DNA from 3 places in the Lysinibacillus sp. 2017 genome. Region 1 is predicted to be linked to each of the others. Evidence: predicted binding sites of a transcription regulator. Region 1 holds the regulator's gene; each other region holds the start of a gene.
What was found. The regulator CtsR, encoded in region 1, represses protease genes until heat stress. The targets are predictions, from matches to a motif close to ATGGTCAATAAAGGTCAAACA.
Positions count from the first base shown of each region.

Region 2: a site for CtsR is predicted at 5,719-5,739, ahead of clpP (ATP-dependent Clp endopeptidase proteolytic subunit ClpP). Genes of this name have one in related genera too.
Region 3: a site for CtsR is predicted at 3,507-3,527, ahead of DCE79_RS03135 (ATP-dependent Clp protease ATP-binding subunit). Genes of this name have one in related genera too.

Region 1 is NZ_CP029002.1:3,666,082-3,676,494, reverse strand. Features, by position in the region: gene adh (aldehyde dehydrogenase) at 1-455, shown strand, start outside; gene DCE79_RS18075 (DUF779 domain-containing protein) at 473-829, shown strand; gene DCE79_RS18070 (aldehyde dehydrogenase family protein) at 1,080-2,507, shown strand; gene DCE79_RS18065 (acyl-CoA thioesterase) at 2,567-3,055, shown strand; gene DCE79_RS18060 (globin-coupled sensor protein) at 3,110-4,423, opposite strand; gene DCE79_RS18055 (acyltransferase) at 4,601-4,813, shown strand; gene DCE79_RS18050 (magnetosome magnetite crystal formation protein family) at 5,019-5,324, shown strand; gene DCE79_RS18045 (CtsR family transcriptional regulator) at 5,521-5,985, shown strand; gene DCE79_RS18040 (UvrB/UvrC motif-containing protein) at 5,999-6,541, shown strand; gene DCE79_RS18035 (protein-arginine kinase McsB) at 6,538-7,632, shown strand; gene DCE79_RS18030 (ATP-dependent Clp protease ATP-binding subunit) at 7,632-10,076, shown strand; gene radA (DNA repair protein RadA) at 10,210-10,413, shown strand, end outside.
Region 2 is NZ_CP029002.1:3,099,877-3,110,289, reverse strand. Features, by position in the region: gene yvcK (gluconeogenesis factor YvcK family protein) at 1-348, shown strand, start outside; gene whiA (DNA-binding protein WhiA) at 401-1,348, shown strand; gene DCE79_RS15170 (HPr family phosphocarrier protein) at 1,458-1,715, shown strand; gene clpP (ATP-dependent Clp endopeptidase proteolytic subunit ClpP) at 5,036-5,629, opposite strand; tRNA gene DCE79_RS15160 (tRNA-Arg) at 5,863-5,937, shown strand; gene DCE79_RS15155 (amino acid ABC transporter permease) at 6,749-7,450, shown strand; gene DCE79_RS15150 (amino acid ABC transporter ATP-binding protein) at 7,451-8,173, shown strand; gene DCE79_RS15145 (basic amino acid ABC transporter substrate-binding protein) at 8,325-9,110, shown strand; gene DCE79_RS15140 (gluconate 2-dehydrogenase subunit 3 family protein) at 9,341-10,081, shown strand; gene DCE79_RS15135 (GMC family oxidoreductase) at 10,099-10,413, shown strand, end outside.
Region 3 is NZ_CP029002.1:722,747-733,159, reverse strand. Features, by position in the region: gene DCE79_RS03145 (beta-ketoacyl-ACP synthase III) at 1-839, opposite strand, end outside; gene DCE79_RS03140 (YjzD family protein) at 1,112-1,309, shown strand; gene DCE79_RS03135 (ATP-dependent Clp protease ATP-binding subunit) at 1,359-3,485, opposite strand; gene DCE79_RS03130 (Crp/Fnr family transcriptional regulator) at 3,738-4,442, shown strand; gene DCE79_RS03125 (metal-sulfur cluster assembly factor) at 4,491-4,805, opposite strand; gene DCE79_RS03120 (serine aminopeptidase domain-containing protein) at 4,862-5,620, opposite strand; gene DCE79_RS03115 (Cof-type HAD-IIB family hydrolase) at 5,734-6,540, shown strand; gene DCE79_RS03110 (alpha-amylase family glycosyl hydrolase) at 6,594-8,057, opposite strand; gene DCE79_RS03105 (YisL family protein) at 8,232-8,600, opposite strand; gene DCE79_RS03100 (fumarylacetoacetate hydrolase family protein) at 8,699-9,601, opposite strand; gene DCE79_RS03095 (DUF418 domain-containing protein) at 9,744-10,413, opposite strand, start outside.

The sequences.
Region 1 (10,413 bases):
TACAAATCGGAAAAGAAGAAGGCGCTGAATGTCTAATTGGTGGCGAGGAAAATGACCTTGGTGGTGATTATGCTGAGGGCTACTACATTAAGCCAACTGTATTTAAAGGACATAATAAAATGCGCATTTTCCAAGAAGAAATTTTTGGTCCAGTTGTAGCGGTGACAACATTTAAAACGAAAGAAGAAGCACTAGAAATTGCCAATGACACATTATATGGTTTAGGTTCTGGTGTTTGGACGCGCGATATGAATACGGCGTATCGTTTCGGACGTGGTATTGAAGCGGGGCGTGTTTGGACAAACTGCTATCATGCCTACCCAGCACATGCGGCGTTCGGTGGCTATAAAATGAGTGGTATCGGACGTGAAAACCATAAAATGATGTTGAATCATTACCAACAAACGAAAAACTTATTAGTGAGCTACGACGAAAACCGCTTAGGCTTCTTCTAAGAGAGGAGGTGCTTGCCTTGGTTGAAAGAGTTGTTGCAACTGATGCAGCACTACAGTTAATGGAGAAGTTAAAGGCACGTCATGGTCCACTAATGTTTCATCAGTCTGGTGGTTGCTGTGATGGTTCCTCACCGATGTGTTACCCAGATGGGGATTTGATCGTAGGTAATCAGGATATCTTACTTGGGAATCTTGGTGGAAGTCCATTTTATATGCACAAAAACCAATACGATTATTGGAAACATACGCAAATTATTATTGATGTTGTCGATGGTCGTGGCGGGATGTTTTCGTTAGAGGGTGTGGAAGGGAAACGCTTTTTATCCCGTTCACGTGCCTTTACAAAAGAGGAACTTGAGCAGCTTCACCTATAAATTTAGAGCACGAAAAAGGGCTAGGCTTTTTCGTGCTTTTTTGTTGCTCTTTTTCATCGCAAAAATTTAGGCGTATAATAACTTTAAGAGCATGGGAAAATGGGTAAATTAACTTTAGCGCATCAATTCAACTAAATAGGAATAGATTTTTTCTTTTTTAGTGGGCGTTTCTATTCAAATACCATTTTCACGTGAAACATTTATTGGAATTCAATTAAACAATTTTATGAATTGGGTAGGAGTGATGAAAGTGAAAGAAACACAATTATGGATTAATGGTCGTTGGGAAAGCACAAAAGAAAGTACAGAACTTACATCACCATATACAGGAGAAATCCTTGCGAATGTAGCAAAGGCAACAACGACGGATGTAGAACGTGCGATTGAAGGCGCACATGAAGCATTTCAAACATTTAAAAATACAACAGCATATGAACGTGCTGAAATTTTATATAACGTCGTCGCAATTATGCGTGATCGTAAACAGGAACTTGCCGAAATTTTAGCTCTGGAAGCAGCAAAACCTCTTTCGGCTGGATTAGGAGAAATTGATCGTACGATTGCAACATATCAATTTGCCGCAGAGGCAGCGAAGCAAGTAACAGGAGAAACGATTCCGATGGATGCTGCACCTGGTGTTAGTGACCGTATTGGGTATACGAAGCGTATTCCGTTAGGCGTTGTTTCAGCGATTACACCGTTCAACTTCCCATTCAACTTAGTCGCGCACAAGTTAGGGCCAGCATTTGCAGTAGGGAATACCGTTGTATTAAAACCAGCAACACAAACACCACTTAGTTCACTGGTGATGGCTGAAATTTTTAAAGAAGCTGGTTTACCAGATGGCGCCCTTCAAATTGTCACAGGGAGCGGTAGTGAATTAAGTGACATGCTTGTTACACATCCGCTCGTGAAAAAAGTAACATTTACAGGGAGTGGTGCTGTCGGATTAAAATTGAAAGAAAAAGTAGGCTTACGCAAAATTACGTTAGAGCTTGGTTCGAATGCAGCTCTTATTGTAGAGCCAACGACACCGCTTGAGAAAATTATGAAACGTTGTGTTGGAGGTGCATTTGGTTTTGCGGGACAAGTGTGTATCTCACTTCAGCGCATTTATGTCCACCAATCGATTTATGATACATTTATAAAACGATTCACAGAAGAAACAAATCGTTTAGTTGTAGGTGATCCCATGGATGAAAAAACCGATGTCAGTGCGATGATTAATCCTGGTGAAGTAACGCGTATCAAAGCGTGGATTGAAGAAGCAAAAAAAGAAGGTGCGGTTGTTGCAACGGGTGCTGAATTTACAGAGCGCACATGTTCCCCAACTGTTATGACAAATGTAAAGCCTGATATGAAAATTGTTTGCGAAGAAACATTTGCACCAATTGTTTCGATTGTACCTTATGACACATTAGACGAAGCGATTAGCTATGTAAACGATTCACAGCTTGGATTAAATGCGGGAATTTACACGAATGTTTTAACAGATGCGATGAAAGCAGCAGAATTACTTGAAGCAGGCGCCGTTATTATTAATGATATTCCAACATTCCGTGTAGATAATATGCCGTATGGTGGCGTGAAAATGAGCGGCTACGGAAAAGAAGGCATTAAATATGCGATTGAAGAAATGACGGATTTAAAACTTATTACGATGAAGTTAAACTTTTAAACTAGCGAATCATAGTCCAAGATAGTAACATGAAAAGTAGATTAGAAAGGGGAATAAGGATGCAAAAAACCTTACCAATGAGTTTTTCGAGATCTATTCAAACACGATTAGTATTACCGCCAGATACGAACCACCACCAATCGATTTTTGGTGGGAAAGTTTTAGCATATATTGATGAAATTGCGGCGATTGCAGCGATGAAGCATTCTCAAGGAGAAGTCGTGACGGCTTCATTTGATTCTGTAGATTTTGTATCTCCAGCTTATGCGGGTGATATAATTGAGCTAGAAGCAGTTGTGACAGGGACTGGGCGTACTTCGATGGAAGTATATGTCCGAGTGGTCACACGCAATGTTAAAAACAGCACCAAAAAGTTAACGACGGAATCATTTGTTACGATGGTTGCCATTGACGATGAAGGAAAGCCAAGAGAAGTAGCAAGTATTGAGGCAGAGACCGATTTTGAACGCCATTTATTTGAAACAGGCCCACTTCGTCAAGAACATCGTAAAGCAAAACGTGCCTTATCGAAAAATCGAAGAGGATGAATAATAAGAGGGCTGTCCGCTAATAGGACAGCCCTCTTATAGTTTGAAAAAGGATTAATCATGTAGTTCATGAACTATTCGTAACAATGAATCTGAAGAAGTGGATACGAGACCTGTTGTATCGGTTAAAGCCGTAATTACAGACGAGATAGTATGAATATCTTCATTTGTATTTTCGTACTGTGTTTTAATCCCCGAAACGGCTTCAGCAATAGAAATGAATGAATCGGCTAAGCTTTTTTGCGTATCTACGCTCATTTTTACTTGTTCATCCACACTTACTACAGATTCGGACATTTGACTAATATTCAGTTCAGTCTCTTTAATTAAGTGCGAAACATTTTGTACAGCTGTTTTTGTTTCCTCGGCGAGTTTTCGTACCTCATCTGCCACTACGGCAAAGCCTTTACCGTGTTCACCTGCACGTGCTGCCTCAATCGATGCATTTAAGGCAAGTAAGTTTGTTTGATCAGCAATACCCGTTACAAGCCCTACAATTTCTGCAATTTTTTTAGAAGATTGACTTAGTGTATCCATCGAAGATTCCAATATACCAACACGATCTGAAATCGTCGTCATTAACGATGTTTGGGTGACTAAATGTGTGGTACCAGTCAATGATTTTTCTTCGGTCTCTGCAACTAATTGTAAACCTTGCTTTGTATTAATCGCAATTTCTTCGGATTGTCCAGCGATTTCTTGCAGGGATGCATTCGTTTGATCGCTAATGCCATTTAGCTCTTTTGCGGTAGTTTGAATGCGGTCAATTAATTTCATTTTAACCGTTTCATGCACTAAACGGATGCGTTCTTCTTCTTTTTCATAAGCTTCGATAACAAGCTGCTGTTCAAAGTTAATAATTTTTGAGAACGCATTAATCGCGCGGCTCATATCTCGAGCTGGCATATCAACCGTTTCGATAAACTCAATAAATGTCGTCATTAGCGACTGGAATGAGGCAAGATACCATTTTGATTTTAAACCGATGCGCACATGTGTGTGTGCAATATGTTTTCGTTCTTCAATATACGCAGAATCAATATGGCATTTAAAAATGTCTCCCAAATGTTTAGATAAAGTAATTTTTAATCGCTCAATTTGCGTTGTACTTTTTATAATTTGAACTAACTCCGTACTTAAACTGATGGCTCCATAAAACTGCTCTACCATAATCGGAATAAGTTCAACTGAGTAAGGCTCAAGTTGTTTAATAATCGCTAAGTCTTCAGTTGTTAATTTTAAAAGCTGTAATTGTTTATGAAGATCTGGATAATTTGAAATATCTAAGAAGACATCTTTAGAATACGCTGTGGGATCTAAAAATGGTTGATTTGTTGATTTTGTTGATTTAGAAAACCAAGTACCCATTACATTGCCTCGTTTCATCAATTTTTCACATATAGATATAGTACTATTTTTCGTTTGAATAATCAGTATTATTTCGATATAAAATTGTAAAAATGACGATATTTGTATTTTGTTTTTATGCGATGTATCATAGAAATAAGGATAAATAGATTATTTTCTAGTAAAGGACGTTGTGTAATGAAATTTCATAAAGGTCGATTAAAATTTGTATTACCATTAGCACTTGGGGTAGGAATTGCTTCTTATATTATGCTTGCCAATAATTATCAAGAAGTGCCTGATCGTGATCGTTTATTCATTGTCATTGGTGCGGCAGTTTTAACAGGAATTCTATCTTACTTCTTATTCCCTCAAAGCGGAGACAATCCTGATGATAGAGGACCTTACTAAATTCATACATAGTTTTAAAAATCTCGATTACTAAAATCGGGATTTTTTTATGGATTAGAAAGTTTACGTTTTTCAAGCAAGTCCACATAAAATAAGACATCATTTCGAACGATTTGGTGCAAAATATATTTTTAAATTTAATAATGAATCTTTTATAAACTGTATACGTATATAAATTAACGAAAATAAAGTGAGGATGATTTTAATGGAATCTAAATGGTCAAAAGTGATTATTCATGCAAGTGCATTTTTTGCCCCTTGTTTAGTGCCGATTCTATTTTTCTTAATAAGTTCTGATGATGAGGTAAAACGTACGTCGATTCAAGCGTTGCTATTCCAAATTGTATTTGGTATTTTAATTGCGATTGCAGGTATTTTATCGCTCCTTTTAGTGGGATTACCATTCTTATTAGTATTCTTAGCAATCTTCTGGATTGCCCCAATTATCGGGATTGTCAAAGCGTTATCAGATCAAAATTGGAATTACCCAATCGTTGGACGTTGGGTATAATGTGGCACGGAGCAGTGAAGTCTATTTATTAGGCTTTGCTGCTTTTTTTTTACTAAATTAAACTAGATAAAAGGTATTTTTAGGCGTTTTTTAGGGGAAAGGTTAATAGGAGCTATGATTTGCATTTCAATTTTTATGTATTGTATAGTTAAGTCAAAGATAGTCAAAGTCAGTTGTTTGTGAGGTGAGAGACAGCATGAGTAATATATCTGACATTATTGAAGGGTATTTGAAAGAAGTTATTGAATTAGATGGTCAAGGTCTTATTGAGATTAAGCGTAATGAACTCGCTAAGCAATTTTCATGTGCCCCGTCGCAAATCAATTACGTCATTAATACACGATTCACGACAGAGCATGGTTATTTTGTTGAAAGTAAGCGTGGCGGTGGTGGCTATATTCGAATTTTGCGCGTAACGATTCATTCGAAAAAAAATCTATTAGATGAGATGGAAAAACAAGTTGGAGAATCCATCGCGCAAATGAATGCAGAACGAATTATTTTCCGCCTTTTAGACGAAGATATACTAACTGAGCGTGAAGTAATAATTATGAAAGCAGCAATGGACCGAGCAACACTACAGCTCCCCTTACCATTACGTGATCAAATTAGGGCACGTATTATGCAAGCAATGTTAAAAACCATTTCTTTTGAAAAGTAGAGGTGTACTAAAGATGATTTGTGAACATTGTAAACAAAGACATGCGAATGTTACGGTGACACAAGTTCAAAATGGGCAAAAGTTCGAACGCCATTATTGCGAAGAATGTGCACAGCAATTTCATCCATTTCAATTTGAAACAAGTGAAGAGGCTGCTTCACTTCAACAGTTCGTTTCAAACTGGTTTAACTTTTTCCCTTCGACAACGAAGAAAGAAAGAACGGCTAATACGGAACGTGAAAATTTAACTTGCCCATCATGCGGCTTTACGTACCGTCACTTTTTAAAGCAAGGTAAATTTGGCTGCGAACATTGTTACGAAACATTTAGCACACAATTACCACCGTTACTTGAAAAAATTCAAGCAGGCACAAAGCATGTTGGATTTGTTGAAGAAGCACCATCAAAAGAAAAGGTTGAACAAAAAATAACGAAGCTTCGAGAACAAATAAAAGAAGCCATTCATGTAGAAAATTTTGAAGAGGCAGCGAAAATCCGGGATGAAATACGTATGCTAGAAAATAAAATTCATCAAACAGGGAGGGAACAAGCATGAACATCGAGCATTTTTTAACGAATGCCAATCCGCGCTGGATGCAAAGCGAAGACAGGTCAGATATTGTCATGAGCACACGCATTCGACTTGCTCGAAATATTGCAGGTGTTCGTTTCCCAATCAGTTTTACAGAAGAAGATGCGCATAGTATTGAAAATAGAATGATGAATGCACTTCTACAGATAGAAGATAATCCATATTATTTTTCATATTTTCCAATAAAGGATATGCCACTTTTGCAACGTCAAATTTTAGTAGAAAAGCATTTAATTAGTCCCAATTTAGCAAGCAGGAAAAAAATAGGGTCATTTTTTTTAACCGAAGATGAATCCGTTAGCATATTAGTAAATGAAGAAGATCACATTCGAATTCAATATTTAACAAATGGCATGAACTTACAAAGAGCGTATGAGGAAGCTCGAAAAGTGGACCGCTTTATTAGCAAACAAATCGAGTATGCCTATCAAGAACGCTATGGTTATTTAACAAGCTGCCCAACAAATGTTGGTACGGGTTTACGTGCATCAGTTATGCTCCATTTACCAATCCTCACCCTAACGAAACAAATGAATTCGTTAATTCAAATGATGACGCGATTAGGAATGGTCGTTCGGGGTATATATGGGGAAGGAAGTGAAAATTTAGGGAATGTTTACCAAATCTCTAACCAAATCACTTTAGGGAAATCAGAGCCTGAAATATTGCAGGAACTGAGTGATGTTGTAGAGCAAATTATTCAAAAAGAACAGCTTGCTCGAACAAAGTTACTTACTCGAGCCCCTTCAAATTTAGAGGATCGCTTAAGTCGATCACTCGGAACATTAAAATATGCAAAAATTTTATCAAGTGAAGAAGCAGCAAGCTGTTTATCCAATGTACGCCTTGGGGTAAGTTTAGAGTTACTAGAACCGATTTCTCAAAATCAGCTCAATGAATGTATGCTGCTCATGCAGCCTGGATTTATACAGCAATTTGCTGGTACTACACTGCAACCAGCAGAGCGCGATATGTATCGTGCAAAACTTTTACAAGATAAGTTAAATGAATCCAATGAAACGGTAAACAATGGGGATAAGGGAGAGGATTACTAATGATGTTTAATCGATTTACTCAACGTGCACAAAAGGTGTTACAACTCGCACAAGAAGAGGCAATTCGCCTGAAGCATAAAGAAATTGGCACAGAACATATTTTACTTGGTTTAATTCGTGAAGGCGGCGGAATCGCAGCTAAAGCACTAGAAGCGATTAATATTAGCCCACAAATGATTGAATCGGGTATTGAAGAGCTTGTTGGTAAAGGGACAGAAGAAGTCGGTCCAATTGTTCATTACACACCACGAGCAAAAAAAGTAATCGAACTTTCATTAGATGAATCACGTAAACTAGGGCATGCTTATGTCGGTACAGAACATATACTACTTGCGTTAATTCGTGAAGGTGAAGGCGTAGCAGCACGTGTATTAGCGAATACAGGTGTTAGCATTAATAAAGCACGCCAACAAGTATTGCTATTATTAGGAAATAATGATAATAATCCAAACAGTACGGCCTCAATGAATCAAACGGTAAATACACCAACACTAGACAGCTTAGCACGTGATTTAACAGCGGTAGCCCGTGAAGGTTCATTAGACCCTGTAATCGGTCGTTCAAAAGAAATTACACGGGTTGTGGAAGTATTATCACGTCGTACAAAAAATAACCCTGTATTGATCGGGGAGCCAGGTGTTGGTAAAACAGCAATTGCAGAAGGGTTAGCCCAACAAATCATTAACAATGAAGTACCTGAAACTCTACGTGATAAACGCGTTATGACCCTTGATATGGGTACGGTTGTAGCTGGAACAAAATACCGAGGTGAATTCGAAGACCGCCTGAAAAAAGTGATGGATGAAATTCGCCAAGCAGGGAATATTATTTTATTCATTGATGAACTTCATACATTAATTGGTGCAGGTGGAGCTGAGGGTGCAATTGATGCATCGAATATTTTAAAACCGTCATTAGCACGCGGTGAATTACAGTGTATCGGTGCTACAACTTTAGATGAATACCGTAAATATATCGAAAAAGATGCCGCGTTAGAGCGTCGTTTCCAACCGATTCAAGTAGATGAGCCAACTGTAGATGAGACGATTCAAATTATTAAAGGCTTACGTGACCGTTATGAAGCACATCACCGTGTGAAAATTTCAGATGAAGCGGTAGAAGCGGCAGCAAAATTATCAGACCGTTATATTTCAGACCGTTTCTTACCAGATAAAGCGATTGATTTAATCGATGAGGCGGGCTCAAAAGTACGCTTACGTTCTTACACAGTACCACCAAATTTAAAAGAGTTAGAAGATAAATTAGAAGGTATCAAATCTGAAAAGAATGCAGCGGTTTCAAGTCAGGAATTTGAAAAAGCAGCAGCCTTACGTGATTCAGAACAAAAATTAAAAACTGAGCTAGAACAGCTGAAAAAAGAGTGGAAAGAAAAGCAAGGAAAGGAAGAATCTACAGTATGTGTAGATGACATCGCACAAGTTGTCGCAATGTGGACGGGAATTCCTGTTTCTAAAATTGCACAAGAAGAGTCAGCGAAACTATTACAACTTGAAACAGAATTACACAAACGTGTTGTTGGTCAAGGTGAAGCAGTCGAAGCAATCTCTCGTGCAATCCGTCGTGCGCGTGCGGGACTAAAAGATCCAAAACGTCCGATTGGTTCATTTATTTTCCTTGGTCCAACAGGGGTTGGTAAAACAGAGCTTGCTCGAGCGCTAGCAGAAGTCATGTTTGGCGATGAAGAAGCCATGATCCGCGTTGACATGTCAGAGTACATGGAAAAACATTCGACTTCCCGTTTAGTAGGTTCACCTCCAGGCTATGTAGGCTTTGATGATGGTGGTCAATTAACAGAAAAAGTTCGTCGCAAACCATACTCAGTGGTTCTGTTAGATGAAATTGAAAAAGCACATCCAGATGTGTTCAATATTCTCTTACAAGTATTAGAAGACGGGCGTTTAACAGATTCAAAAGGGCGCGTTGTCGACTTCCGTAATACGGTCGTAATTATGACATCAAATGTTGGTGCAGATGCACTTAAATTCCAAAAGCATGTTGGTTTTGGTGCAGGCGATGCAGCTTCAAAAAATAAGAACATGAAGAGTACGATGTTAGAAGAGTTGAAAAAAGCATTCCGTCCAGAGTTCTTAAACCGTATCGATGAAATGATTGTGTTCCATTCATTAGAAAAAGAGCACTTAAAGGAAATCGTTTCATTGATGGTGGGCTCTCTAACAAAACGCTTAAAAGAACAAGATATTGAGCTGAAATTAACAGATACAGCCCTTGAAAAAATTGCGGATGAAGGCTACGATCCACAATACGGAGCACGTCCATTACGTCGTTCGCTGCAAAAGCACGTGGAAGATCGTTTATCAGAAGAGCTATTAAAAGGCACATTGGATAAATCACGAACAGTAGTCCTTGATTATGTAAATGATGAGTTCATCGTTCGTACAGAAGAAAAGATACTACAAAACTAATCAAAAATATGCGAGGTGGGACATTTCCTACCTCGTTTTTTCATGCGTAAAAAGAAATTTTAGGTGGAATAGTATGTGTTTTTAGTCGTTTCCTGTACAATAATAGGAACAAACATTCGAAGGGGTTAACGAAATGGCGAAGAAAAAATCGAAGTTTATGTGTAGTAGCTGTGGCTATGAAGCGGCAAAATGGATGGGGCGCTGTCCAGGCTGTGGCGAATGGAATACGATGAATGAAGAAATAGAAATCATTTCAAAGGGAGTTCGCGGAGCATTCCAACATTCTACAACGACAACAAAGGCGACACCAATTATTAATGTGGAAGTGCAAGAGGAA
Region 2 (10,413 bases), 570 kb from region 1:
CGTGCAAAAGGTGAAAAAATTTATATTGCCAATTTAATGACACAACGTGGTGAGACGATTCACTATTCAGCGTCTCAACATATTGAAGCGATTCATATGCATGTCGGACAGCCATTTATTGAATCGATACTTATTAATGCAACACAATTTCCTTCTTCAATTCATGAAATTTATCGTGAGGAAAATGCAGAGCCAGTCTTGATTGATTTTGAGAAACTTGAAGAGATGGGCATTAAGATTATTCAAAAGGAAATTGCCCGCATTCATAAGGGTGTTGTCAGACATGATGCAAAAAATTTAGCCGATTGGTTATGTGAATATACACAACAAAAGCAACCATTAACGTAATAGTTCAGTAAGCTAAGAACTACATAGTTTGCTAGGAAAGGGGGAACACATTATGTCATTTGCATCAGAAACAAAGAAGGAATTGACACAAGTTGAAGCGGATGACGCCAGTTTAAAGGCTGAAGTGTCCGCACTTATTCGAATGAATGGGAGTTTAAGCTTTGCGAATCGTCAAATAAGCTTAGATGTTCAAACTGAAAATGCTGCCATTGCAAGGCGTTTATATACGATTGTCAAAAAAATGTATCCATATACTGTTGAATTATTAGTTCGAAAAAAAATGCGATTGAAAAAAAATAATGTGTATATCTGCCGTATTCGTGAAGGTGCGCGTGAAATATTAGCCGATTTAGAAATTGTATCAAATTCATTTGAGTTTAATCATATAATTTCAGCGTCAATTATTCCGAAAAAAAATCAACGACGTGCTTATTTACGAGGCGCGTTTTTAGCAGGGGGTTCTGTCAATAACCCAGAAACTTCTTCGTATCACTTAGAAGTGTATTCTTTATATAAGGAGCACGGAGAAGCGTTGGCAGAGCTGATGAATCATTTTGATCTTAACGCGAAGACGATTGAACGTAAAAAAGGGTTTGTCACCTACTTAAAGGAAGCTGAAAAAATATCAGATTTCTTAAATTTAGTAGGTGCTACATCAGCAATGCTAAAATTTGAAGATGTTCGTATTTTACGAGATATGCGTAACAGCGTAAACCGAATCGTTAACTGTGAAACAGCGAATTTAAATAAAACTATCGGGGCAGCATTACGCCAAGTGGATAATATCCGTTACATCGACAATGCAATTGGCTTAGATCAGCTACCTGATAAGTTACGTGAAATTGCTCGACTTCGTGTTGAATACCAAGATGTTACTCTAAAAGAGCTTGGTGATATGGTTTCAACAGGCGTTGTAAGTAAATCAGGCGTCAATCACCGTCTGCGTAAAATTGACGAAATTGCAGATGCACTTCGTCGTGGTGACAATATTATAAAATAAAAATTGGTAACGATTTCATAAATCGAGCATTCTATTATTGTTCTTTTCGGTTAATTTCGATAAGATGGAATAAATAGCGAGGAACGGTTGTGAAAGGGAGTATTTCAAAATGATCGAAAAACAAGTAGAAGTAAAATTGAAATCTGGTTTGCAAGCGAGACAAGCTGCATTGTTTGTCCAAGAAGCAAACCGTTATAAAGCGGATGTCTTTTTACAAAAAGAGGCAAAAAAAGTGAATGCAAAATCCATCATGGGCATCATGAGCTTAGCAGTAGCAAAAGGTACGTTTATTACGTTAAGTGCTGAAGGTCATGATGAAGAAAAAGCAATCAACGCTTTACAAGCATTAATCGAAAAAGCAAACTAATTTCAAAGCACAGTCCATTTGAAGCAATTCAACCCGGGCTGTGCTTTTTGTTTACATCGAAAGTGTCATCCATTGAATTTTGTGGGTTGAAAGGATTGTCAGAACTTAATCATTTTCTAATAGAGATGTTATTAAAGTGTATCGGCAGGCTGGGCGCCCAGAGTCGCAAAGATATGTTGCACATATCTGTACGACTCTTCTTTGCGCCTTGTGCTAGGCCTGCCAAATCAAAGGATAGTCCATTCTACTTTTACATGTATTCGGGGGCGGCGCTGTTGACGAGCAAAGGCGCCGTTTACTTTTAAAGCGAGTCCGTTGAATTTTATGGGTTGAAGGGATTGTCAGAGCTAGTCATCTTCTAATAGAGATGTAATTAAAGTGTATCGGGTTTTGGCAGGCTGGGCGCCCAGAGTCGCAAAGATATGTTGCACATATCTGTACGACTCTTCTTTGCGCCTTGTGCTAGGCCTGCCAAATCATAGGCTAATCCATTCTACTTTTGCTTGTATTCAGGGGCGGCGCTGTTGACGAGCAAAGGCGCCGGTTTTCTTTAAAGCGAGTCCGTTGAATTTGGTAGAGCAAGGGGATTGTCAGAGCTAGTCAAATTCTAATAAATGTTCTATTAAGGTGTTTCGTATTTTGGCAGGCGACCGCATATCAGCAGCAGGGTCACGTGGTACGTGTCCCTACTACTAATACTGTTGCGGTATGCTAGGCCTGCCAAATCAAAGGATAGTCCATTCTACTTTGATTTGAATTCGGGGGTGGCGCTGTTGACGAGCAAAGGCGCCGTTTTTCTTTAAAGCGAGTCCGTTGAATTTGGTAGAGCAAGGGGATTGTCAGAGCTAGTCAAATTCTAATAAATGTTCTATTAAGGTGTTTCGTATTTTGGCAGGCAACCGCATATCAGCAGCAGGGTCACGTGGTACGTGTCCCTACTACTGATACTGTTGCGGTATGCTAGGCCTGCCAAATCAAAGGATAGTCCATTCTACTTTTACATGTATTCAGGGGCGGCGCTGTTGACGAGCAAAGGCGCCGTTTTTCTTTAAAGCGAGTCCGTTGAATTTGGTAGAGCAAGGGGATTGTCAGAGCTAGTCAAATTCTAATAAATATTCTATTAAGGTGTCTCGTATATTGGCAGGCAACCGCATATCAGCAGCAGGGTCACGTGGTACGTGTCCCTACTACTGATACTGTTGCGGTATGCTAGGCCTGCCAAATCAAAGGTTTAATCCATTCTACTTTTGCATGTATTCAGGGGCGGCGCTGTTGACGAGCAAAGGCGCCGTTTTTCTTTAAAGCGAGTCCGTTGAATTTGGTAGAGCAAGGGGATTGTCAGAGCTAGTCAAATTCTAATAAATGTTCTATTAAGGTGTTTCGTATTTTGGCAGGCGACCGCATATCAGTAGGCCTGCCAAATCAATGGAGAGTCCATTCTACTTTTACTTGAATTCAGGGGCGGCGCTGTTGGCGAGCAAAGGCGCCGTTTACTTTTAAAGCGAGTGCGTTGAATTTATGGGTTGAAGGGATTGTCAGAGCTAGTCATCTTCTAATAGAGATGTAATTAAAGTATATCGGGTTTTGGCAGGCTGGGCGCCCAGAGTCGCAAAGATATGTTGCACATATCTGTACGACTCTTCTTTGCGCCTTGGGCTAGGCCTGCCAAATCAAAGTGTAATCCATTCTGTTTTTGCATGTATTCGGGTGCGGCGCTGTTGACGAGCAAAGGCGCCGTTTTTCTTTAAAGCGAGTCCGTTGAATTTGATAGAGCAAGGGGATTGTTAGAGCTAGTCAAATTCTAATAAATGTTCTATTAAGGTGTTTCGTATTTTGGCAGGCGACCGCATATCAGCAGCAGGGTCACGTGGTACGTGTCCCTACTACTGATACTGTTGCGGTATGCTAGGCCTGCCAAATCAAAGGATAGTCCATTCTACTTTTACTTGAATTCGGGGGTGGCGCTGTTGGCGAGCAAAGGCGCCGTTTACTTTTAAAACGAGTCCGTTAAATTTTATGGGTTGAAGGGATTGTCAGAGCTAGTCATCTTCTAATAGAGATGTAATTAAAGTGTATCGGGTTTTGGCAGGCTGGGCGCCCAGAGTCGCATAGATATGTTGCACATATCTGTACGACTCTTCTTTGCGCCTTGGGCTAGGCCTGCCAAATCAAAGTGTAATCCATTCTACTTTTGCTTGTATTCAGGGGCGGCGCTGTTGACGAGCAAAGGCGCCGTTTTTCTTTAAAGCGAGTCCGTTGAATTTGGTGGGTTGAAGGTATTGTCAGAGCTAGTCATCTTCTAATAGAGATGTTATGAAAGTGTATCGTATATTGGCAGGCTGGGCGCCCAGAGTCGCAAAGATATGTTGCACATATCTTTACGACTCTTCTTTGCGCCTTGGGCTAGGCCTGCCAAATCGAAGTGTAATCCATTATGCCTTTGCATGTATTCAGGGGCGGCGCTGTTGGCGAGCAAAGGCGCCGTTTACTTTTAAAGCGAGTCCGTTGAGTTAAGTGTGAAAGGGACTGTCACAGATTCTCTTTTTGTAAAGGGATGAATATATGGATAGATAGGGTTCAATAGTTGTCAAAGCCTTCAAATTCTATAATGGCTAGATAAATGAGTTCACAGTATTTAGATGTTTTAAATAAATACATTGTGATTTCCCCTACTTTATAAAAAGGGTTCACCCTATTAGAAGACTGGCGCCTACCACTGTAAGCGCCAGCACGTGAATACAAGCAAAAGGAAAATGGATACACCCTTATATTGGCAGGTCTTTCACGAAGCACAAAGGCGAGTCGTACAGGCATGTGCAACATGGCTGTGCGGCTTGCGTGCGAAGAACCTGCCAAAAAGACTACACCTGAATAACCTTTTCATTAGAAGACCGAAAGAGGCTTTGTGAATGTGTGCTGCACCCGTCCAAACGAAACACCCGAGTCACCCCTATAACAAAGGATGAATTCACTATGATAAACCCTACTGTATAAAAAGATTCACCCAATAAAAAGACTGGCGCCTACCACTGTAAGCGCCAGCACGTGAATACAAGTAAAGGGAAAATGGATACACCAAATATTGGCGGGTCTTTAAACTCCTTCTATATAGTCTATTAAATTGTGACTGTCGCTTCGCTTTCGTCACAAAGATAATGTCACAACAAACGGATTGTGACATTATCTTGCCTGTGCGGCTTGCGTGCGAAGAACCTGCCAAATGACTATGCCCGAATCATCTCTTCATTAAAAAATGGATTCATTTACATAAATAAAAAAAGCATGTAGAAAATGAATTTCTACATGCCTTTGAAAAAATATTATTTTTTTTGTGGGCTACGATCGTAAATTTTATCGATTAAACCATACGCTTTTGCTTGCTCAGCACTCATGAAGTTATCACGGTCTGTGTCGCGAGCTAATGTTTCGTAATCTTGACCAGAATTTTCAGCCATGATACGGTTTAATTTTTCACGTAAGTATAAAATACGACGTGCTGCAATTTCGATTTCAGTCGCTTGACCTTGTGCGCCACCAAGTGGTTGGTGAATCATTACTTCTGCATTTGGTAAAGCAATACGTTTACCTTTTGCACCAGCAGAAAGTAAGAATGCGCCCATTGAAGCAGCCATACCAATACAAATTGTTGATACATCTGGTTTGATGAAGTTCATTGTATCGTAGATGGCCATACCAGAAGTAATCGAACCACCTGGAGAGTTGATGTAAAGGTGAATATCTTTTTCTGGATCTTCAGCTTCTAAAAATAAAAGCTGTGCAACGATTGAGTTGGCAACATTGTCATCGATTGCGCTACCTAATAAAATGATGCGGTCTTTTAATAAACGTGAATAAATGTCATAAGCACGTTCACCGCGGTTTGTTTGTTCAATAACTGTAGGAATTAAGTTCATTGAAAAAATCCTCCCTTTGTTAGAGCCTATATTCGTATACTTATGCTGAAATTGGAAAGTACTTCAGCTGTAAACCTATAATACACGTATTAGTCAAGGATGGTCAAATATAAACTCTGATATTCAAGGTTGAAAAATGTGTTGTTTATTCTGTATAATGGGTAAGTCGCTTAAATAAGTAAGAAGTTCATATGAAGGTATGTTTGTATAGTTTATTTAATATACTTTATAACGTCCTCGTAGTGTAATGGATAACACGCAAGATTCCGATTCTTGTAATGGGGGTTCGATTCCCCCCGAGGGCACCATAATTTTAAACGACACGACAAATTCAACAATAGATTTTAATGGTATGCCACATCTACCTCACACGGTATTTTATACACTTTTTTACTCCACACTTATAATTTTCCCATTCTTTTACAAAATAAACCAAATAAATTGTACTTAAGCTTTCAAAACTAAATATTTCTTTATTTTATGAGAGAATTATAAGAAATAATACTTGATAAATGACGTGAGAATTAGTAAATTAATAAATGTTGTAATTTATTGCGAACTGCGTCGAGAGTTCTTTTTTAGGAATGAAAATCGATTGCATGTTTTGCCTATAAAATCATGTCCTTTGATGGGCACCATTTTACTGTCTTAATATATTTATATACCAATTGTAGAAGTAGTAATACGTACTATTGTCTACAATGGGAAATGAAGTTATATTGGGGTAAAAAGAATCACTGTACCGTTTCTTTTTACCCCAAAGTCATTTCTTGTGAAATCTAAAATAATAAATTCAAGAGTACTACACGTATGGAAATGACGGGTAGTGCTTTTTTTGTGCATAAATATTCGATTACATCTTTTGGTAATCTGCTTATTTATGAATAATTATTAATAAAAACATGAAAAATACGCTAATTAGTAAATAAAAATTCACTATTATGAAATAATAATCATTATTTAGAAAATTAAATCTTGTATATTAAATGCGAAATTAATATAATGAAATAAGCTAATAGTAATTCAGTTAAGCTTTTATATCTTGAAGCCCTTTAATACTTTAGTATAGTAAATTGGAATTTTATAAAGAAATAAAAATAAATGATTGGAGGGTTTCAGATGGAGATTTTTGATTTTTTTCATTGGGAAATGATCTGGAACTACCGTGAACTGTATGCAAAAGGCTTACTCGTAACAATTGGATTAACAGCATGTGGTTATATTGGTGGGATTATTTTGGGTCTATTTTTAGGATTAGGCCAAGTTTCACAGAAAAAGTGGATCTACTGGCCAGCTAAAATTTACGTAGACTTATTTCGTGGAACGCCAATGCTGGTGCAATTACTATTAATACATTTAGCGGTCATTCCGACTATTTTCGGACATGGTTTGGGCTGGTGGATATCTGGGATTGTTGGACTAATCTTAAATAGTGCGGCATACAATGCAGAAATTTTCCGTGCAGGGATTCAGTCCATTGATAAAGGGCAAATGGAAGCAGCACGCTCACTTGGTTTAACACATTCCCAAGCGATGCGTAAAGTCATTTTGCCACAAGCATTTCGTCGCATGATTCCTCCGTTAGGTAATGAGTTTATCGCCCTATTAAAGGACTCATCACTAGTTACGATTATTGCTGGGGCAGACATTTTATATGTAAGTAAAATTGTAGCAGGTACATATTATCGATTTTGGGAGCCGTATTTATTCGCAGCATTCCTTTATTTAATCTTAACGTATTCGGCCTCAAAGGTTATTACGCTTATTGAAAGAAAAGTCGATATCAATTACAACCCAAGAAAGAAAAAGGAGCGTGCTTAAATGATTAAGGTTGAAAATTTACATAAGCATTTTGGCAAGCTCGAAGTGTTAAAAGGAATTGATTACGAAATTCATGAAAAGGAAGTTGTCTGTGTTATCGGTCCGTCGGGTTCAGGTAAAAGTACATTCCTTCGTTGCATGAATTTACTAGAAGAAGTAACAGATGGTGCCATTTACATTGAAGGCGTCAAGATTAATGATCCAAAATCAAATATTAATGATATCCGTACAGAAGTAGGCATGGTGTTCCAACAATTTAACCTGTTTCCGCATATGTCGGTCATCGATAATATTACAATGGCCCCGATGCAAATTCGTAAATTAAATAAAGCAAATGCAAAAAAGCTTGCAATAGAATTATTAGAAAAAGTGGGTTTGCGTGAAAAAGCGGATAATTACCCGCAACAGCTTTCAGGTGGCCAGCAGCAACGTGTTGCTATAGCTCGAGCACTTGCGATGAAGCCGAAAATTATGTTATTTGACGAGCCTACTTCAGCCCTTGATCCAGAAATGGTAAAAGAGGTTTTAGACGTAATGAAAAACCTGGCAAAAGAAGGGATGACGATGGTTGTTGTCACACATGAAATGGGCTTTGCACGTGAAGTAGGCGATCGTGTATTGTTTATGGATGGTGGCTATATCGTTGAACAAGGACATCCAGAAGATCTTTTCGGTAACCCACAAAGTGAGCGTACAAAAGCCTTTTTAGGAAAAGTATTATAACGAACGAAGAAAGACGGTCTTACGGAAGAGGTAAATGAGTGAGATTGTCCTTTCATATAGTAGGAATTCCGAATATTGAAATTTAATATTGTATTTTTATTAGTTAATATGTATAATTATAAAAAGTTAAACAGAGGGGGATTTATGAATGATGAAAAAAAATAATGTATTTATGTTAATGCTTGTATTGGCATTATCGGTAGTTTTAGCTGCATGTGGTACGTCGGAGGACAATACTTCAGGTGCTGAAGGCGACAAAGGCTTTTCAAAATTATCAGTTGGTACAGAAGCCACATTCGCACCATTTGAATCGATGACTGACAAGGGTGAAATCGTTGGGATAGATGTAGATGTCATGAATGCAATCGGTGCAGAAGTGGATGCTGAAGTTGAATTTAAAAATGTAGGTTGGGAGCCAGTATTCCAACAAGTAACGAATAAAGAATTAGACTTAGGGGCATCTGGTATTACAATTACAGAAGAGCGTAAAAAGACATTTGATTTTACAGATCCATACTATGAAGCAACATTAATGATTGTTGTAAAAGAAGATTCACCGATTAAAACATTAGATGAATTAAAAGACAAAAAAATATCTGTACAAATAAATACAACAGGTCATGAAGCTGCAAAAGATTTACAAGGAATTACGAGCACAAATATTTTAGCATATGAGAATCAACCTATTGCATTCCAAGAAGTAATTAATGGAACAGCAGCGGCTTCTATTGGTGACAATGCCGTTGTGTTAGAATACTTAAAAAACAATCCGAAATCTGGTTTAAAAGCAATTGAATCAGATCAGTTTGAAAAAGAGTATTACGGATTTATGGTGAAAAAAGGAAACAAAGAATTACTTGATCTTTTAAACGAAGGTCTTAAGAAAATTAAAGAAAACGGGAAGTTAGAAGAAATTACTGGTCAAAAAATCGATTAATTGACAGTATATTTCCAATAAACATCTTAATAGTGACTAGAAAAAATCCGTCTTGCACAAATTTGCAGGACGGATTTTTTTGTTGATTTTACAAGGTCAAATGAATAGAAAGAAAAAATAGATGAATATTTAATGCAAACAATAGAAATAATGGATAAAAAGGTATTCATTCACTGCTGAAATGAATGATTATTTTTATTAAGTAAGAGATTAAAAATAGGAGGGAAATTATGGACGAGGGAAAAGAAAAGATTTTAGATAAAAAGTCGTCGAGACGTTCATTTTTAAAGAATTCTGGTATTGCAGTGGGAGGGCTAGTACTAGGTGGTACGTTAGGGTCTCTTTTCACAAATAAAAACGGAACTCAAGGACCAGTCACTACAACGCAGAATGGAGGACAACCTGATTTTACAGAAGCCTTACAGTTCTTTCGCCGCACATCCGATTTCGATACGATTGCCGCTGCAATGGATGTGATTTATCCAGAAGATTCAAACGGTCCTGGTGCAATCGCCCTTAATGCACCTTACTTCTTAGACAAACAATTGGCAGGTCAATGGGGTACGAATACGTATGAATATCGAAAAGAGCCATTCCAAGAGGGCCATACACCATTAACGAATGGGGCTATTTTTATCGAAGGTGCGCGGAAGCTTAAAGAACTTGCAAAAAGCGAGTATGATGCGAGTAGTTTTACGGAATTAGACGAAGAACAAAAAATTGCGATTTTACAAAAGCTTGAAGCGGGTGAAGTTGAAATGAATTTAATCTCCTCTTCTGCATTTTTCGGTTTATTGCGGAATGTAACTTTACAAGGATGCTTCTGTGATCCTTTATACGGAGGGAACAAAAATATGGATGGCTGGAAAATGAAAGAGTTCCCAGGTGCACAAATGTCATACCTTGCGTATGCACAATCAGATGAGTTCCTAGTCATCGATCCAATTTCCGTAGGTGGACATAAACATTAAAGGGTAGGGGGAAAATAATGGTTACAGTATTACCAAAAGTAGATGTTGTGACAACTGGAATGGGATGGGCAGGTGGAATTGTTGCTGCCGAGTTAACAAAAGCTGGTTACAATGTTGTTGGGTTAGAACGCGGAGAAGAACGATCGGTTGAAGATTTTTTACTTTGTCATGACGAGTATAAATACAATATTCGTAAAGACTTAATGCAAAAATTAAATAAAGATACACTAACATTTCGTAACACGAGAAAAGATGAGGCACGTCCTGTAAGAAGTGAAAGTGATTTAGTTCTTGGTACAGGCACAGGTGGCGGTGGTACACACTGGGGTGCT
Region 3 (10,413 bases), 790 kb from region 1:
AAATCATCGACAATCGAAATACCAATAGAAGCAGCTGAAGTGTTACCGTAATTTTGAATCGTTTTCGACATTTTTTCTTCGGGTAAGCCGAGGCGTTCACGCGCGGATTCCATAATTCGAATATTCGCTTGATGTGGTACTAAGTAATCGACATCATCCTTCGTTAATCCGGCTTTTTCAAGTACGTTAATAGCCGATTCTCCCATTTGACGCACAGCAAATTTAAATACTTCACGGCCATTCATATAAATTTTTCTTTCATCATTTAAATAGAGGTTTTTGCCACCTGTTCCATCTGCCCCAAGCTCAAACGATAAAATACCGCGCCCTTCAGACACTTTACTGATGATTGCAGCACAAGCGCCATCACCAAATAAAACGGCCGTATTTCGATCTTCCCAATCCGTAATTTTCGTTAACTTTTCTACACCTACTACTAATATATAGTCATAGCTATTTGTTTCAATAAACTGTTTTGCAATTGTAGTTCCGTAAATAAAACCCGAACAGGCTGCTGAAATGTCCATTGCGCCACATCCAGAAGCCCCTAGTCGCTCTTGAATTTGACAAGCTACACTTGGAAAACCTCGATCCGGCGTTACGGTAGCTACAATGATTAACCCAAGCTGATCCGCTGTAATCCCCGCATTTTCAAGTGCATTCTGCGCTGCCTTAAAGGCTAAATCAGATGTTTCTTCCCCTTCAGCATAGCGTCGTTGCTCGATTCCTGTACGCGAACGAATCCATTCATCTGATGTATCTAAAATTTTCTCGAAATCAAAATTTGTCATTACCTTTTCCGGAACATACTTCCCGATTCCGATAATCCCTGCATTCATATAAAAAACCCCCTTGTTTAAAAACATCCCCTGTAAATCAACACTAATTATTAGTAGTTGGTACTAATTATAGATAATAAGTTTTCTGAATACAAGTATTTTTTGATTTATCAACGTGTGTCAATAACCGAAATGATTGAAGTTTTATTTAATTTCGTGACAACTTGGCGAAAAATTTCATAGATTGTTTTTTTTTATGAAGGCTTATGTTATGATATTGTAGATGTAATTTCATACTACCGTTATAAATAAGTTCAATTGAGGTGAAATTGATGCAATATATTATTACTTTCTTCTGGTCATTCCTATTAGTAACTATGTTAAACTACGTAGTAAGCTCAGTTAATGGCGTAGACTTTAACTTCACGAATGGCGTTATCGTTTCATTAGTATTCAGTGTATTAGTAATCATCATCGCTGCAGTGATTCCAAACGAATCAACTCCAGACGCAGAAGCTGAACATCACTAATATTAAAAAACACAACTCATGCAATATGCATAGGTTGTGTTTTTTTGTTTTAGTTCATAATTTTTAATTCACCATTATCTAATGTAATCGACATGGTTTGTCCTGCGGTTACTTCCCCTTTTAATAATTCACGGGCTACCATCGTTTCTAAATGGCGTTGTACAAATCGTTTTAACGGACGTGCCCCAAACTGTGGATCAACACCGTTTTCAACAACCCAATTTACTACTTCATCTGAAACATGTAAAGTAATTTCTTGTTCTGCCACACGGTCTTGTAATTGATGGACATATTTCCAAGCGATAGCATGGAAGTGTTCATTTGATAAAGCATGGAACATTATAATATCGTCCATACGGTTTAGTAGCTCTGGCTTGAAGTGCTGACGTAGCGCAGCTTGCACTAACGCTTCTGACTCTTCGTTTTCTTCCAATAAGTAATGCGATCCGATGTTAGACGTTAAGATGATGACCGTATTCGTGAAGTTCACCATTCTACCTTGGCTATCGGTAATACGACCGTCATCCAAAACTTGCAATAAAATATTTGCGACATCTGGATGTGCTTTTTCGATTTCATCTAGTAGCACAACTGAATACGGGTTACGACGAACGGCTTCTGTTAATTGGCCACCTTCTTCATAGCCAATGTATCCTGGAGGCGCTCCGACAAGTCGTGATACAGAATGTTTCTCCATATATTCACTCATATCAATACGAACGAAATGATCCTCTGAATCGAATAGCTGTGCGGCTAATGCTTTGGCTAATTCTGTTTTACCGACACCTGTTGGCCCTAAGAATAAAAAGCTTCCAATCGGTTTGTTCGGATCTTTAATACCCGAACGAGCACGCCATACTGCTTCAGTTACATATGTGACTGCATCGTCTTGACCGACAACACGTTCTTGAAGTGTATCTTTTAAACGAAGTAATTTTTCACGTTCCCCTTCTACAAGCTTCGTCACTGGAATGCCTGTCCACCGAGAAATAATTTTTGCGATTTCTTCCTCCGTTACTTCTTCACGTAACATACGATTGCCTTCTGTTGCCTTAAGTTGTTGTTCAAGCTCTGTTACTTCTTTTTCAAGCTTTGGAATTTGACTATATTGAAGCTCACTTGCTCGAGCAAAGTTACTGCCTGTATTAATCAAATACTCTGCTTCTGCTTGATATTTTTTCAATTGGTCTTTTTTATCACGAACAACTTGAAGTCCACTTTTTTCAAGTTCCCATTGCTCTTTCATCGTTTTAATGGAAATTTCTAGCTTTTCAACTTCCTCACTAATTAGGTCAAGACGTTTTTTACTTGCATCATCTTTTTCTTTTTTTAGTGCCTGCTGTTCGATTTTTAATTGGGTTAAGCGGCGTGTTAATTGATCAAGCTCTTGAGGCATTGAATCAATTTCAATACGAATCATTGCACACGCTTCATCGATTAAATCGATGGCTTTATCTGGCAAGAAACGGTCGGTAATATAACGATCCGCTAATTGTGCAGCAGCGATAATCGCGCGGTCATGAATACGAACACCACGGTGATGTTCTTCAAAGCGATCTTTAATCCCGCGTAAAATCGATACGGTATCTTCAATCGAAGGTTCGCGCACAAGTACTTGTTGGAATCTGCGCTCTAATGCTGGGTCCTTTTCAATATTCATGCGATATTCGTCTAGTGTTGTTGCACCAATACAGTGGAGCTCACCACGTGCAAGCATTGGCTTTAACATATTACCAGCATCCATCGCGCCTTCTGTTTTACCAGCGCCAACGATCGTATGAATTTCATCGATAAATAAAATAATGTTTCCTTCCGATTCTTTCACCTGTTTTAAAACACCTTTTAAACGTTCCTCAAATTGCCCACGATACGATGCGCCTGCGATTAATGCACTCATATCTAATTCATACAGTTCCGCTTCTTTTAAGCCCTCTGGTACATCTTTGCGGACGATACGCTGTGCAAGTCCTTCGACAATCGCCGTTTTACCAACACCTGGTTCACCGATTAATACGGGATTATTTTTCGTTTTGCGCGATAATATGCGAATGACATTACGAATTTCTTCATCTCGGCCAATGACTGGATCCATTTTGCCGTTCTTTACTTGTTCGATTAAATTCCGTCCAAATTGTTCTAATGGTGGACGGTTATCTTGTGTTTGATTAAATTGCATAAAAAGCACCCCTTTTTTAAAAGTTTGACCTTTACTGACTAATTAGATTATAGGTCAAAATAAATCAAACTTCAATGAAATACGCTCAACATTTTTAATTATTTTCAGAAATTAATGTGGTATGATGTTTGTAGTATAATATACAAATTTTTACACTTTTTCTCGTGCTAGCCCGATTGGTTCAACTAACAATCTGGGGGATGAAGAACACCCAGATTGTTGAAGTTTCACTTTATTTCCTTATTGAAAGGTGTGATTTTTATCGAAACAGTTCAAACCATTCCACAAGATATTGCCATCCTTTGTCAAACAAAAGGGACCATTTTTAAACTTGAAAAAGGAGCGACCATTTTTCAAGAAGGCGAGCGAGCCGAACATATTTTTCTTATTAAAAGTGGATCTGTACAAGTAAGTAAAGAAACAGAAAGTGGTAGAGAATTAACAATTCGCATTTGTGGAAAAGACTGCTTAATTGGTGAAAGCTTAATGTTTTGCAAATTTACGTCCCATTCAACGACGGCAAAAGCATTAGAAGCTTCTGAAATTTATTCGATTCATAATGATTTGTTAGAGTCATTTATTCAAGATCACCCTACTTTAATGGTTGACTATTTAAAGTGGATCCAAACGGAAAATATAAAAAATCAAAGTCGTCTGCGTGATTTAGTTTTACACGGCAAAAAAGGTGCGCTATTTTCAACATTAATTCGATTAGCCAATACGTATGGGAAATTTAGTTCAGTCAATGAAGTTTTCATTTCGATTGCTTTGACAAATACGGAAATTGCCAATTTATGCGCAACAAGTCGTGAAATGATTAATCGTATGTTAAACGATTTACGAAAAGACAAAATCATTAAGATCGATAGGGGCTATATTACCATCCTCGATTTAAATTATTTAAAACAAGAAATTGATTGTGAAAACTGCCCTCTAGCGGTTTGTAGAATAGATTAAAAAATCCCGTTCGATTCTTAATTAAAGGAATCGAACGGGATTTACTTTTTAGCGGATACCTAGTGCCATTTTTGCGTAGCGTGACATATTGTCTTTAGACCACGTTGGCTGCCAAACGATATTTACATTTGTTTCTTTAACTTCTGGTAGTTCCAATAACGCTGTGTTTACTTGGTCTACAATAACTGGACCTAGTGGGCAACCCATTGAAGTTAGAGTCATTGTTACGAACGCTACCCCTTCATCTGTTAAATCTACATCATATACTAAACCTAAGTTCACAATATCAATGCCGAGCTCAGGGTCGATTACATTTTCTAGAGCACCTAACATGCTGTCTTTCATGTCTTGATCAATCGCCATTTGTAGTTTCCCCTTTCGGAATGGTGTTAATTGTTATCATAACATCATTGTGCGAGTTATGCCAAATGTTGTGCTAGGAAGTTTGTTACTTGAAGCATACCGCTTCGTGAAACGGCATGCCCCGCTTTTGGCGCACTAATAAATTCAATTTGAGTATCGCTATTATTCAACACATGCTGTTCATAAAAATCACGACTCATTTCATAAGGAACAACTGTATCACGTTCACCGTGCCAGAAAATAATTGGACGATGTTTCCACGCTTCTTCCTTGTCTTCTAAATTATAGCGGTCTAGTAACAGGATCAATTGTTGTTGCTCATTCTTCGTCATCGGCAACTTGATTCCCTTTTCAGCAAATTCCTTCACTTGATGTTCTGCAAATTTAGTATAGCTCGCTGTTCCCATACAAATACCTGCTGTTTTAATCCAAGGATAAACCGCTAAACTACCTGATGTCACAACGCCGCCCATTGACGTTCCTGATACACCAATTTTATCACTTGCTAGTAATTGCTTTTGCTTCAATTGTTCATAAATCGTATGTAATTCATTTACCGAAGTTAATACGATTTTCCAAAAGCTCGCATTCATTTCGATTTCAGATAAGTTACCAATACGTTCGCCATGCAATAGCGCATCGGGTAAAATAACACGAATACCTTTTTGAATCAGTTGATACGCATAATGCAAGTTATGTTCTTTCGCACTCATAAAGCCGTGGAAAAATACGACAACTGGCGTGTTTTCATTCATTGTCTCGTCATACACATGTAGTAATGGGATTGACTCCCAGAGTTCTCGTTTTACAATCACATTTTTCACCTCTACTTTTTACTATATCAAAACTTTCCATTTGTTTCAAAAACTTTGACGTATGTTTCTTTATCGCGATACAATAATACACATGCTAAAGGAGGCTTTTTCCTATGAACGAACATTTAATTGTACTAGATTTAGATGGTACGCTTCTCACAGATGAGAAAAAAATTTCGCCGATTACTAAACAAACTCTACTAAAAGCAAAAGAAGCTGGTCACCAAGTAATGATCGCTACAGGTCGTCCTTACCGTGCTAGCGAGCTCTATTATAATGAATTAAGCTTAACGACACCGATTGTCAATTTTAATGGTGCCCTCATTCACCACCCGAAAAACCCAATGTGGAAAAAAATTCATACGACCGTTGATTTACGTGTTGTTCACGATGTTATCGAATCGGTTCATAAATATGAATATGACAATTTAATCGCCGAAGTGTTGGATGATGTTTATATCCACCGCGAAGATGATGGCGCACTGCAAATTTTTCATATGGGCAGTCCTAACATTTTAACAGGTGATTTAACGAAAAACTTGTTTGAAAACCCCACAAGTTTATTAATCCAAGCGAATGATATGAACACACCGATTATTCGTCAGCACTTACAAGATGTTCACGCTGAGCTCATCGAACATCGTCGTTGGGGCGCACCGTTTCCAATTATTGAAGTCGTTCATAAAGGCTTAAGCAAAGCGGTCGGTATTGACCATATCGCGAAAGAAATGGGCATACCGCGTGATCGTATTATTGCTTTTGGTGATGAAGACAATGATTTAGAAATGATTGAATACGCTGGTGTAGGTGTTGCCATGGGGAATGGTATTCACGACTTAAAAAATATCGCCAATGAAATTACACTTTCAAACAACGAAGACGGCATCGCAAGAATATTACAAGATCGTTTGAAATTATAACAAAAGCCCGAAGTCATTTAAATTCCAAATGACTTCAGGCTTTTTTAATAGGCTTATTTAGCTTGTTGTGCCTGTTCAGCACGACGTTTTTTACCACGCTTCATAATAACAATCATGAAAATTGTATAGAGGACAATGACTAAACCTAACGCAACAACGTATGAGGTATTAATACCGCGCGCTTCGATTACTTGATAAACTTCTACCATTTCACGATCTAAAATGATTGTGTAGTTGCCATCTTTGTTTTCACGAATAATTTCGCTATCAAACATACCACGCACTTCTTTTCCTTCACCAAGTTCTGCTACTGGAATATTAATACGCTTCGTTTTACTACTATTATTAATGACAACGATCCATGTTTCTGTATCTGATTTACGCTCAAATACCATGTAACCATCTTCATTTTCTAACCATTTAAATTCACCATTACGTAGCGTATCTGAATCATTACGTAAAGATTGTAGTTGACCAACATAGTCACCAAGTTCTGAATCCGTTTTAAAATTGTAATATTGATGTGCTTCTGCACCAGCTGTACCATTCATCGCAATTTCAGAACCGTACGAAATGACTGGAACACCCGGTAATAACAACGTACTTGCAATTGAAATTTTACTACGTGTTGGCGGGTACATATTTTCAGAAGTTGACGCTAATGTAAAACGATCTGACCAAATTGTATCTGGCATCGTTAATACAGGCGTTCCTGAAACAGCCTCGTTAATATGATCTTCTAACACCGTTGTATTTAAATCAACGTTTTTAAAGGCGTTTGCATAAAGTGGCGCTGTATCTTCGTAAAATTTCGCATCAAAGTTCGCATCACTTTCCGCATTAGCAATCACATAAATGTCTGATTTTGCTGCTTTTAATGCGTCAATAACCTCGTTTAAAAATGTTGTGTCCGCACCTTCGATATTCGTTAAACGTACACCATTTACTTCATACGTATCGACAAATTTAACTGCTGCATCGATTAAAGCCGATTGTACAGCCTTATTTGAAAGATCCCACTGAATTTGACCATCATTTGTACTGGCAACAAAGCCTGTCTGATCAGCCCATTCATGATTTGGACTTACATTCGATAATGGGAAATCAACCATGATTTTCGTATCACGTTCGTTGAATTTTTCAACCACTTTTTTCAGTTCATCTTCCGTACCAAAGTGTTTATCCAATTCAGCGTAACTTGTTAACATAGAACCATCATATTTTTCTGTTGCGAACACAGAGCCAATTGATAACATCGTGTAGCCCATATTTGTTATGTAATCAATTTTTTTCACTAAGCCATTAAAGTCGCCACCTGCAAACATTGACGGATCTTTGGCATTGACGAATTCATCATCATTTGAACCAATTCCATTGAAGAAACGATCTACTAATAAATCATATATACTTTCATCTGCAATTGTATGTGTCTCTTCTGCGTTCACTGGCGCTAAAGCAAATGACGTTGAAAGAAGAACACCTGCAGTTACGACACCTAACCATTTTTTAAATCTCAATTTGATTCCCTCTCTTTCACAACAATCCATCGTCATTTTACCAAAAAAACTAGGTAACTAGCTATGATTACCCAAGTTATTTATAGCAAATAAGACAAATCCGTGACAAAAATGTGTAAAAATAGAAAAAACCACTTCGAAAGCAATTGCTTCGAAGTGGTTGGAGTTGGCATATTAGAAGTTTATGCCTATACCCATGCTTAAGCCTAGGTAAAGTGTTACTAATAACACAATGGCAAATAAAACCCAAAATACATTCACAGATTTACCTTTGTTTTTACGCGCTAAAATCATTTCCATGAAGCCAATTACTAAAATAGCAAATAAGACCTTCATATCATAATTCATACCGCCCTCTGCGATTTTGTCACGCCATTCTAAGAATAATGCGCCACCTGTAATAATCACTAAAATGTACATTACACGTAATGCCATTTGAACGCCTGTTAACTTCTTGCTAGCAAATGCTGCAATGAAGAATAGTACTAATGCGATTACCCATGTTGTAATGTGTAAGTGTGTACCACTAGTTAAGAAATCCATATATTTTCACCTCTTCTATTTTTTCTCTACAAACAATATCCTACCATGTGAGAAGACTAGAATACAATGAATAAGATTTCACTATTCTTACTTTACTATTAGGCAAATCGGTTCGCTAAAGTCCCAATTCCTTCAATTGCAATTTTCACTTCATCGCCTGCTTTTAAAAATTGCGGAGGATTCATGCCTTTACCAACTCCAGCTGGTGTTCCCGTTAAGATTACGTCACCAGGCTCTAGCGTCACATAGTTTGAAATAATCGAGATAATGTCAGACACCGAGAACATCATATCTTTCGTCGAACTATTTTGACGAACTTCACCATTTACTTTTGTAACGATTGACAACGCATGCGGATCTGGAATTTCATCTTTTGATACTAAGTATGGTCCCATTGGGCAACTACCATCTAAACTCTTACCTAAGAAGAATTGTTTATGCTTTTGCTGTAAGTCACGCGCTGTAATATCGTTAGCAATTGTATAGCCAAAAATGTAGTCAATCGCCATCCCTTTAGGAATATTTTTTCCGCGCTTTCCAATAACTACAGCTAATTCACCTTCATAATCCAGTGAATCTGTAAGTTCTGCATGTACAGGTAACGTTGTTTCATCGGCAGCAATAGCCGTTGGTGACTTTGTAAAAATCATAATATTTTCTGGCGCCTTGTCAGCACCCATTTCGACTGCATGATCATTATAGTTTTTTCCAACACATAAAATATTTTTCGGTGTGCGTGGAATTGGAGAAAGCCATTCAATATCTGTAAAAGCTAATTTAAATTGTGCATTATTCTCAGCCTTTTGTGCCGCATCTACTAATTTACGAACTTGTTCAACAAAATCAAAACCTAATGTAATACCTTCAATAATCGTTTCAGGAAAGGTAGGTAAAATATTAAGTTGCTTTTGAATTTCAACAACATCCCATACCGCTTCTTCTCTTTTTACTTTTGGTCCAAATTTAATTTGATCTTTTAGTTTAAATGATAACAGTTTCATAATGTAGAGCGCTCCTTCTGCTTTTTTTACATAATACATCATAATCGATAGAATTACCTTACTTTTCTGATAAAGATGAACTTTAATCCGTGGATGCTTTTTTTCCACGTATTATTAGTTCATACAATCGGGCTTTTACTAGCTAGTTCTTTCCATAAGTTAATCGCTTGATTGCTGCTTCAAGTGGTCCCTGTTTAAACTTCGACAACCATAGCTCCGCAAATAGCACTTGTACGATAAATAATCCGAGCGCAATGTAAATCCCCATTTGGACATCGACTTTTCCATACAAGCCAAAGCCCCAATTATAAAATAGTGCCGTGCAAACAATCGATTGCATTAAATACAGCGTCATCGACATACGTCCTGCCTTGGCAATCGGCGACAAAATTTTCACGATTACCGGTAACTGAGTTAATAACACAATCACCGCAATATAACCAATCGCTAAAATAGGTCCCCCTACATACACTTGTAAATAGTCATTACCAAATGTTTGAGCTCCTGCAATCGGTAAGCTTTTCACATAAATTCCAACGCCAAGACCAACAACTGCTAACACAATCCATAAAACTAACTTTTCTTTTGCTCGTTCGATTAAACGCCATTTCGCCATTGCAGCGCCAACCAACATATACGGTAAAATTGTAAATAGTGAAGAAATCCACATAATCGTGCTTAACTGAATCGCTAAGTCATCTAGACGTTGCGTGAAGGCATCCATCCAATTCCCTACACCATAGGCAGTAACAGCATTTTGAATGGCCGTAATATCAACAGACAATGTACTTGTCGGCTCGTTGAAAAAACCA